Regions from separate parts of the Rossellomorea sp. y25 genome, predicted to be linked through region 1. Evidence: riboswitches for the same ligand, from Rfam matches in the RefSeq annotation. Region 1 holds a riboswitch; each other region holds the start of a gene.
What was found. A riboswitch is a leader RNA that binds a small molecule or an ion and turns the genes downstream of it on or off. The one in region 1 is predicted to bind S-adenosylmethionine.

Region 1 (3,286 bases):
GCTCAAGACAATGACCTAACCTACCTGATCGATATCCACCGGGATTCCCAGCCAAGAAACATCACAACCAAAACCATTAACGGCAAAAACTATGCCCGCTTATTTTTTATTGTAGGAAAAGAAAACAAAAACTTCGAAAAGAACCTGAAAATCGCTAAAGAATTAAATGCTAAATTAGAAGAAAAGTATCCTGGCATCAGCCGCGGAGTCTTTATCAAAACAAGAGCAGAAGGTAACGGGGTTTACAATCAGGACCTAACTGAGAGAGCCATGCTTCTTGAGTTTGGCGGAGTGGAAAATAATTTAGTAGAATTGTATAACTCAACAGAAGCATTTGCGGAGATCTTTGCAGAATATTACAAGAAGGATGCTGTCGAGGTGAATGCACAATAAGTAATGGGGGAGAAAGGACGTGTACCATGTGGTGGACGTCTTTTTTTTCAGTTCCGGAGGAGAGTGGTTTCCGTAACTGTGACAATCATGAAATTGAGTTCTTCCTCCAACGATATCCCAAATAAAACATCCCGACTACCACCGAACCTCCTAACAAAATAGCCTTCCCCTTATCCGCACCCAACACATTCACCACCACGAATGCCTCAATCAACAACGAAGGAATCTTGCCGACGGAACTGATCACAGAAAAAACCACAATTGGAATAGAGCTAAAGGCAGCCGCAACGGTTACCACACTTGAAGGCACAAATGGGACCATGCGAAATAAGATTAGAAGTATGATCCATTCGGTACCTGAGGCCTCTTTTAATTTGAGAAAATAATTGTTCGAAAGTATCTGATCAATACGAGCAAACTTAATTCCTTTTCGATATAAATAAAAACTAACAATGGCTCCTAATGATTCACCAAGTGTGGAAATTCCGATTCCAGGCCACAACCCGAATACGGAAATGTTAAAGGCCGTCAAGAAGACACTCGGTAGAAAACCAAGGATACTGATGACAACATTAATGAAAATACTGATAAAAAAGAGAGACCAATTATCGAGGCCGATGAATTCGTTCATAAAATGCTGCAGATTGAGGGACATATGTATATTCCTTTGTAAGAGATTAGACTAACCTTGAAAGATATATGAAATCTGGGAGAGGTGGAAACTATATGATATAAATTAAATAGTATCATACATGAATTTCATCCAGAACAATCCCTTGTCATTTTAGAAAAGGACTGACCACTTGTCAATGTAGCGTGCGAAAATGAGTGCAGGTAACATGATTACGACCATTGGCATACATGCACAGATATATGCTTTAAGTGTCCGGGTTAATGCAGAAAGTTAGCTTAAATTCCTAAATATAGGAAAGTAAGGAAGCCCCAATCCACTTCCATGGATGGGGGCTTTTTTAGCTGGTTAACTTCGCACAGTTTTTCCATTGAATCGATCCTACATCGCTGTGCGGATGGCTTTCCTGCTGAATGTATTTAAATTCGTCCTCTAATTCCTGCAGCGTCAACTCGAATAATTGTTTGTGGCCTTTTTTGAAAATGTTATGGATAATCAATTTGTTAATTAATTCATTTCGTCGATTTTGAATCGCTTCTTGTAGGATTTCTCCCATTGTGATCACTCCTCTTATAATGTGTCCGAATTGAGGAAGGGTCATTGAAAAAAGCCCGCTTCCCATTAGATAAGAAGAAGGCTTTATGTAACAAAACTTCAACTCATCTTCCAAGCAAATTGCTTGTGGAATTAGCACAGTGTTCTATGATGTAGAATCTGTTGCTGAGGCATCATCGGGCCAGTCCCTCTGCCTCTCTGGATAAGTGATTATATAGTTGTCATGAATTACATCTATTATATAGGTGAGTATTCATAGTTGTCAACTTGGTATTTATATAAAGTGGTGCATCATTAGAGGTAGAATAGGGTGTTGGAGTAAGTTGAAATAAAAAATTTGAAGTTGAAAAGAAACGGTTTAGCTTGGCAGATTATGCTCCCAAATCAGCCTTCAACCCCTTATTCCCGATACTTTTTCCCAATTCAGACACAGATTTTTTTTCTAATCAACAAAAAACATGATAATCTGTATACATAAACGCAATTATTGGAGTGAATCGTATGAAGACAGTGGTTGTCGTAGGTGGAGGAATTACAGGATTAACAACGCTGTACCATCTTCAAAAAATGTCCAAAGAACGAGAAATAGATATCAAGTTAATACTAATCGAGCGTAATCAGCAGCTCGGCGGCAAAATTAGAAGTGTAAGAGAAGCGGAATTCATTATGGAAGCAGGAGCCGATTCCATCGTAGCCCGTAATGAAGGGGTTCTCCCTCTCATTAATGAGCTTCATCTTCAAGATGAACTTGTCTATAATGAAACAGGCACATCTTACATATATACCAATGGAGAATTGCATAAGATTCCACATGACACGATTTTCGGAATTCCTATGAGCGTTGAGTCCCTTCAAAATAGCAGCTTGGTGTCAGAAAAAGGTAAGAATGCAGCACTTAAAGATCTTGAAACTGAAAACACACAATTTACAATAGAAAGTTCAATCGGTGAATTTTTAGAAGCATTCCTAGGTAAAGAACTGGTAGAGAATCAAGTTGCCCCAGTATTATCAGGCGTCTATTCTGGAAATTTGCATAAACTTACTTTGGCTTCGACACTCCCATACTTACTTGATTATAAAAATGAATACGGCAGTATTATTAAAGGTTTATCTAAAAACAAACAAAAATTCCAAGGACCATCCAATAAAAAGTTCATATCGTTTAAAAATGGTTTATCAACCATCATTGAACGACTAGAAGAAAAATGTTCCAGTGCGACAATCTTAAAGGGAGTGGAAACTACTAAGCTCCAAAAAACAGGAGACAAATATGAGCTGACTCTCAATGGTCAAGGGAGCATTCAAGCGGATTATGCAGTATTCGCAACACCTCATGATGTAGCCCAAAAGATTCTGACTCATGAAAAACTTGATCCTGATTTCAATAAACTGAAAAACTCTTCACTGATTTCGATCTACCTCGGATTTAATATACCGGATGAGGAACTTCCTGCTGATGGCACAGGATTCATCGTCTCCAAAGGCAGCGAAGTGAAATGTGATGCCTGCACATGGACGAGTCGGAAGTGGAAGCATACGTCCAATGACCAAAATCTTTTATTGCGACTGTTTTATAAAAGCACAAATCCTCATTATAAAGTGTTGAAAGAATTTAGCGAGGCAGAACTGGTTCGCACGGCACTTGACGATATCAGAAAAAGTGTCGGCATAGACGGAGACCCGATTTCTGTCGAAGTGACAAATTGG
Region 2 (3,286 bases), 1.4 Mb from region 1:
CACCGTATTCTCCACCAGTCCACCCGGTGTTCACTAAGAATACCTGTGCATTGTGCTCATCGATTTTCTTCCCAAGCATCTCGGCATAACGAGTTGCAGGAAGTGGCAGGAATGGTGAGCCAAAGCATGTTGAGAACGTTGCTTGTGGTGAAGTGATCCCACGCTCCGTACCTGCAAGCTTCGATGTATATCCACTTAAGAAGTGGTACATTGCTTGTTCTTTCGTCAGTTTGCTGATTGGAGGTAATACCCCGAATGCATCTGCCGTTAAGAATACGATTGTATTTGGATGTCCTGCAACACTTGGTTCAACGATGTTTTCCATCGCTTGAAGAGGGTATGCAGCACGAGTGTTTTCAGTTAATGTGTTATCCTCATAATCCGGGATGCGGGAATTGTCATCAAGGACAACATTTTCAAGGACAGAACCGAAACGGATGGCATCGAAGATTTGTGGCTCTTTCTCACGTGTCAGACCGATACATTTAGCGTAGCAGCCGCCTTCGATATTGAAAACACCGTTTGGAGACCAACCGTGTTCATCATCGCCGATCAAACGGCGGTTAGGGTCTGCGGATAAAGTCGTTTTTCCAGTTCCGGATAAACCGAAGAACAATGCCACATCGCCTTCGCGTCCCACGTTTGAAGAGCAGTGCATGGAAAGGATATCGGATTCAGGAAGCACGTAGTTCATGACAGAGAAAATCGATTTCTTCATTTCACCTGCATACTCAGTACCACCAATCAGGACAATTCTTCTTTCGAATGATACAATGATAAATGTTTCAGAATGAGTTCCGTCAACTTCGGGATCCGCCTTGAAGTTCGGAGCAGAAACGATTGTGAATTCTGATTGGTGACCCTTTAGCTCTTCTTCTGTCGGGCGAATGAATAATTGATGAGCGAAAAGATTATGCCAAGCAAATTCGTTGATAACCTGAATCGGCAGTCTATGTTTTGGGTCTGCACCTGCGAACCCTTGGAATGAGAACACTTCTTCTTTTTCTTTTAAGTAATTGATCACTTTTGTATATAGTTTATCGAATGATTCTGAAGAGATGGGTTGATTGACAGAACCCCACTCAATCTTATCCTTCGTGGATGGTTCTTCAACAATAAATTTATCCTTAGGAGAGCGTCCTGTGTATTTACCAGTTTCTGCTCTGACTGCACCTGATGATGTTAAAACGCCTTCATTGCGTTGAAGGACTTTTTCAACTAGTTGGGAAACAGATAATTGTTCCTGAATATTTTGACCGTTAAGTAATTCTGTTAATTCATTAGACATGCTCACTGAATTCATTAGAACCCTTCCTTTATATAAATTTATTTAATGGCATCGCTTACTTCACAAAAATAGTATAACACAATCAAGCTATTAGTCTATACTATTTATTTAATTTTATAATGTGTCTTCATTTTGTCACATTTTTCGTCCAAATACAGCTTGTTTCTTCTTATATATATGAAGAAAAAATCTAAATGTTTAGCCTCATTACCCCATTAGGTTATTTTAATGAAGAAAAATAGGTTGAAGTCATAAAAAGAGGCTAAAAGATTGGTTAAACCTGTCACTCGAAAAAAAGTTGACACCTCTAGTCCTAAACGTTATCATTGTTCCTTGAACGGATACTCTTATCCTGAGCTGGTGGAGGGAGCAGACCCTATGAAACCCAGCAACCTGCTAAATAGTGAATGGATCTTATACTTTGAAACGATCCGATTAAGCGAAGGTGCTAAACTGAGGCAAGGTCTATGAACCTTGAACGATAAGAGAGAAAAGGCGCGGCTATGATCTGAAACCTTTCCTCTATTGCTTTAATCATGAGGAAGGGTTTTTTCTGTTTATAGAGGATCAAATGCACATAATTCATGATTTTTTTATAAAAAAACCATGTTTACTTCATACTACTTAGGGAATGAGTACCGTATCTGTTTAATGTTTTGTTAGATCAAAGTCTAACAAATAGCTTAAGGAGGAACCTTGATGTCAACTAAACGTCGTCTGTTTACATCTGAGTCCGTAACCGAAGGACATCCAGATAAAATTTGTGACCAAATTTCTGATTCAATTCTTGATGCAATTCTTACCAATGACCCTAATGCTCGTGTAGCATGTGAAACGTCTGTTACAACGGGTCTTGTACTTGTTGCAGGTGAAATTACAACTAGTACGTATGTCGATATTCCGAAAATCGTTCGCGAAACAATCCGTGAAATTGGCTACACTCGTGCGAAATACGGCTTTGACGCTGAAACATGTGCAGTATTGACATCCATCGATGAGCAATCTGCTGATATCGCTCAAGGGGTAGACCAGGCACTTGAAGCCCGTGAAGGACAAATGACGGATGAGGAGATCGATGCAATCGGAGCAGGTGACCAAGGGTTAATGTTTGGATTCGCTTGTAATGAAACGAAAGAGCTTATGCCTCTTCCTATTTCCCTTGCTCACAAAATTTCCCGTCGCTTAACGGAAGTTCGTAAAGAAGAAATTCTTCCTTACTTACGTCCTGATGGAAAAACGCAAGTAACAGTTGAATATGATGAAAACGACAAGCCGGTTCGAATCGACACGATCGTTATCTCTACTCAACATCACCCTGAAGTAACGCTTGAGCAAATCCAGCGTAACTTGAAGGAATATGTCATCGATCCGGTTGTACCGAAAGAACTGATCGATGAGCAAACAAAATATTTCATCAACCCGACAGGTCGTTTCGTTATCGGTGGACCACAAGGTGATGCAGGTTTAACAGGACGTAAAATCATCGTTGACACATACGGCGGATATGCTCGTCATGGTGGCGGTGCATTCTCTGGTAAGGATGCAACGAAAGTGGACCGTTCAGCGGCATATGCAGCACGTTTCGTAGCGAAGAACATTGTAGCAGCTGGTTTAGCTGAAAAATGTGAAGTTCAATTAGCGTATGCAATCGGTGTTGCTCAACCGGTATCTATTTCAATCGACACATTCGGAACGGGTAAAGTATCAGAAGACGTATTGATTGATGTTGTCCGCAACAACTTTGACCTTCGTCCTGCTGGCATCATCAAAATGCTGGACCTTCGTCGTCCGATCTACAAGCAAACAGCTGCTTACGGACACTTCGGCCGTAACGATATTGATCTTCCTTGGGAGCGTACAAACAAAGCTGAAGCATTAAAAGCAGAAGCGTTAGGCGAATAAGATAAGATCAAAGAGACCAACACTTTATGGGTGTTGGTCTCTTTTTGATGAGTGGCATTTCTAATTGATTCGGCGAAATTTATTAGTTTGTGTCAC
Region 3 (3,286 bases), 1.1 Mb from region 1:
ACGTCAGACAATCCGATGAAGAGTTGTTTCAGCCGAAGCATGATTATTATCGGGAGAAATACGGAATGTAGAATAGAAGAGCTCATTTTGTCAGATCTGATGAGATGAGCTTTTTACTGTAACACAGTTATCTTTGTTCATGGGAGGCGAGGGGGTGCAGGGAACCTATCTCCCAACCTGACATACCGGACAAAAATACAACCGCCTCGAAGCTGCGACCGTCTTCTCAATTTCACTCCCACAAATAAAGCATGATGCTCCTTCCCGATTGAATACCCAATGTCGATATTTTGAGCGCTTCTCTCCTTGAGCTTTTAACTTATCAACAAGTTCAAGATCGTTTGTAATTCCCCCAGTCTTATAGGATTGCATCATTAAATGAATGATTGCCTCTGATGTTTTCATCAATTGATCTTTCGTACAGTCAATCGGACGGAGAGAAGGGTGGATGCCTGCTGCAAACATGATCTCAGATCTCAAATAATTCCCGATTCCTGCTACAAACCCTTGATCTAATAAAAAAATCGACCACTTTCTTTTGTAGAATCGTTTGTCTTTCATTCTTTGGAGCAACTCGTCCGCTGTTACTTCTTCACTCAAAATATCGGGTCCCACTTTTGCAACGAAAGGATGCTCAGGTACCTCTTCATCACGTAGGACTTCAATATCAGATGCACTGTAAAGAAGTGCCGACTTTTTCTCATTATGTAGAGCCAATCTGAGCTGGCGGTTTGTCTTCGGATAATTGTAAAGGTTCCTGATGTACCACTTTCCATAGAGTTGATTGTGTGAATAAATGGTGTAGCCATTGTCAAAGCGGATAAGCATGGCTTTTCCTTTCGTATCCACTCTGGTCACGATCGATCCTTTTAAAAGGTCTTCGTACTCTTCTAAATGAGGGAAGGCAAAGTACACATCTTGTACGTTTTTATTTTTAAGAGCGCGCTCTACTCCATCTGCAGCTCTTCTGATTTCCGGACCTTCTTGCATGGCAGTTTCTCCTTTTTTAGTATAGTTGTTCCCTTTTTTCTTTCCGAAGTAACATTCGGATAGGCTGGGCTGCTCATCTGTTTCATGTTCTTGACATTATTCCAATATATTGATAAAGTTTTAAAAAATCTACATATTTTCTTATCCAGAGAGGTGGAGGGACTGGCCCTTTGAAGCCTCAGCAACAGGTCTGTGAAGATACTGTGCTAATTCCAGCGGGTGATTCAAACCTGATAGATAGGAGCAATCTTTTATTTGTCGGTGACGCACTCGTTCAGGGTGCGTTTTTTGTTTGTCCACTTATTCCACAATATATTCAGGAGGAAGGGTGTTTTTTTATGGAACACGCAGGTCAGAGTTTTAAAAGGAAGATGAAGACACGGCATTTGGTGATGCTGTCTCTTGGAGGGGTGATCGGAACCGGGCTATTCTTGAGTTCGGGTTATACGATTCATCAGGCTGGACCGTTTGGGACGATCCTTGCTTATTTGATTGGGGCGCTGGTTGTTTATCTTGTGATGCTTTGCTTAGGCGAGCTTTCTGTCCATATGCCGGAGACGGGATCCTTTCATAGTTATGCTGCAAAGTTCATTGGTCCAGGCACCGGTTACACGGTGGGCTGGTTATATTGGCTGACATGGACAGTGGCATTGGGGTCGGAGTTTACGGCGGCTGGCTTGATGATGCAGCGCTGGTTTCCTTCGATTAGTGTATGGATATGGAGCGCGGTCTTTGCTGCGTTGATTTTTGGACTTAATGCATTGTCAGTGCGGTTTTTTGCTGAATCTGAATTTTGGTTTTCTTTAGTAAAAGTGATTTCGATTGTTGCGTTTATTGTGATCGGGGCAGGGGCGATTGTCGGGTTCATCCCTCTCGGTCAATCAGAGCCCGCTCCGTTTTTCTCGAATATCACAAGTTCAGGGTTGTTTCCGAATGGGGCATTTGCCATCTTGATGACCATGCTTGCCGTGAACTTTGCCTTTTCAGGAACAGAATTGATCGGGGTTGCGGCGGGAGAAACGGAGAATCCATCAAAATCGATTCCTAAAGCTATCCGCACCACGCTTGTGAGATTGATCATCTTTTATGTAGGGACGATTGTCGTATTATCTGCTTTATTGCCGAGCCAGTCAGCCGGTATATTGGAAAGTCCTTTCGTAGCGGTGCTAGGACGGATTGGAATCCCATATGCCGCCGATATCATGAATTTTGTTATTATAACGGCCATTTTATCAGCCGCAAACTCAGGTTTGTATGCTTCTTCCAGAATGCTATGGTCGCTGGCAGATAAGCAAACCATCTCACCGATCTTTGCCAAATTGACTGATAGGGGAGTCCCTCTCAATGCGATTGTATGCAGCATGCTGGGAGGGGGACTGGCCTTGCTTTCAAGCATCATTGCACCGGGAACGGTCTACATCGTATTGGTTTCGGTCTCAGGCCTTGCGGTAGTGATCGTGTGGATGAGCATTAGTGCTGCCCAATTTCTATTTCGAAGACAGTATATAAAGGAAGGAAACGATGTGAAAGATCTGGCTTATCGGACGCCGCTCTACCCACTCGTTCCCATTGCGTCATTTCTGCTTTGTCTAGCTTCTTGTATCGGCATTGCCTTTGATCCCACTCAGAGGATAGCCCTTTATTGCGGAATCCCGTTTATCGTCCTTTGCTATGGAAGCTATTATCTAACACAATACGTAAAGAAAAGAGGAAAAGGTTATGTCGAATCAACTGAAGCTAAATCCCATTGATAGTATTTTACAAAAACATTCCCCACTGATTTTAGATGGAGCATTAGCCACAGAGCTGGAATCCCATGGCTTTGATTTAAACGATTCCCTTTGGTCTGCCCGTATACTTCTTGAAAAACCGGAAGCGATTGAGAAGGTTCATGCTGATTATTTCCGTGCAGGAGCCGATTGTGCGATTACAGCCAGCTACCAGGCAACGGTGGATGGTTTTAAAAAGCGAGGAATAGAGAAACCTGAAGCGCTGGAATTAATCAAGAGAACGGTTACTCTTGCCAAACAGGCCCGGGATGAATTCTGGAAGGAAGAGAAGGGCAATGCGAATCGGCCGAAACCAATCGTTGCAGGTTCTGTAGGACCTTACGGGGCATACCTTGCTGACGGCTCTGAATACGTTGGGAACTATGGAGTAAGTGATCAACATTTAGCAGATTTCCATTTTCCAAGAATCCAGGCATTAGTGGAGGCGGGTGCTGATTTGTTGGCATTCGAAACCATCCCGTCCTTGCAGGAAGCAAAGGTACTGGCTTCACTTCTGAAAGAATTTC

Region 2: linked by a shared signal. The riboswitch ahead of metK (methionine adenosyltransferase) and the one ahead of AAEM60_RS11215 (Fur-regulated basic protein FbpA) in region 1 are both predicted to bind S-adenosylmethionine.
Region 3: linked by a shared signal. The riboswitch ahead of mmuP (S-methylmethionine permease) and the one ahead of AAEM60_RS11215 (Fur-regulated basic protein FbpA) in region 1 are both predicted to bind S-adenosylmethionine.

What each region holds. Positions count from the first base shown of each region.
Region 1 is NZ_CP145886.1:2,257,428-2,260,713, forward strand. It holds gene AAEM60_RS11205 (stage II sporulation protein P) at 1-393, shown strand, start outside; gene AAEM60_RS11210 (VTT domain-containing protein) at 479-1,048, opposite strand; gene AAEM60_RS11215 (Fur-regulated basic protein FbpA) at 1,365-1,580, opposite strand; SAM riboswitch class I at 1,681-1,788, opposite strand; gene AAEM60_RS11220 (protoporphyrinogen oxidase) at 2,081-3,286, shown strand, end outside.
Region 2 is NZ_CP145886.1:3,652,573-3,655,858, reverse strand. It holds gene pckA (phosphoenolpyruvate carboxykinase (ATP)) at 1-1,303, opposite strand, end outside; SAM riboswitch class I at 1,633-1,776, shown strand; gene metK (methionine adenosyltransferase) at 1,988-3,190, shown strand.
Region 3 is NZ_CP145886.1:1,143,559-1,146,844, forward strand. It holds gene AAEM60_RS05665 (isochorismatase family protein) at 1-71, shown strand, start outside; gene nei (endonuclease VIII) at 166-990, opposite strand; SAM riboswitch class I at 1,129-1,234, shown strand; gene mmuP (S-methylmethionine permease) at 1,329-2,741, shown strand; gene mmuM (homocysteine S-methyltransferase) at 2,710-3,286, shown strand, end outside.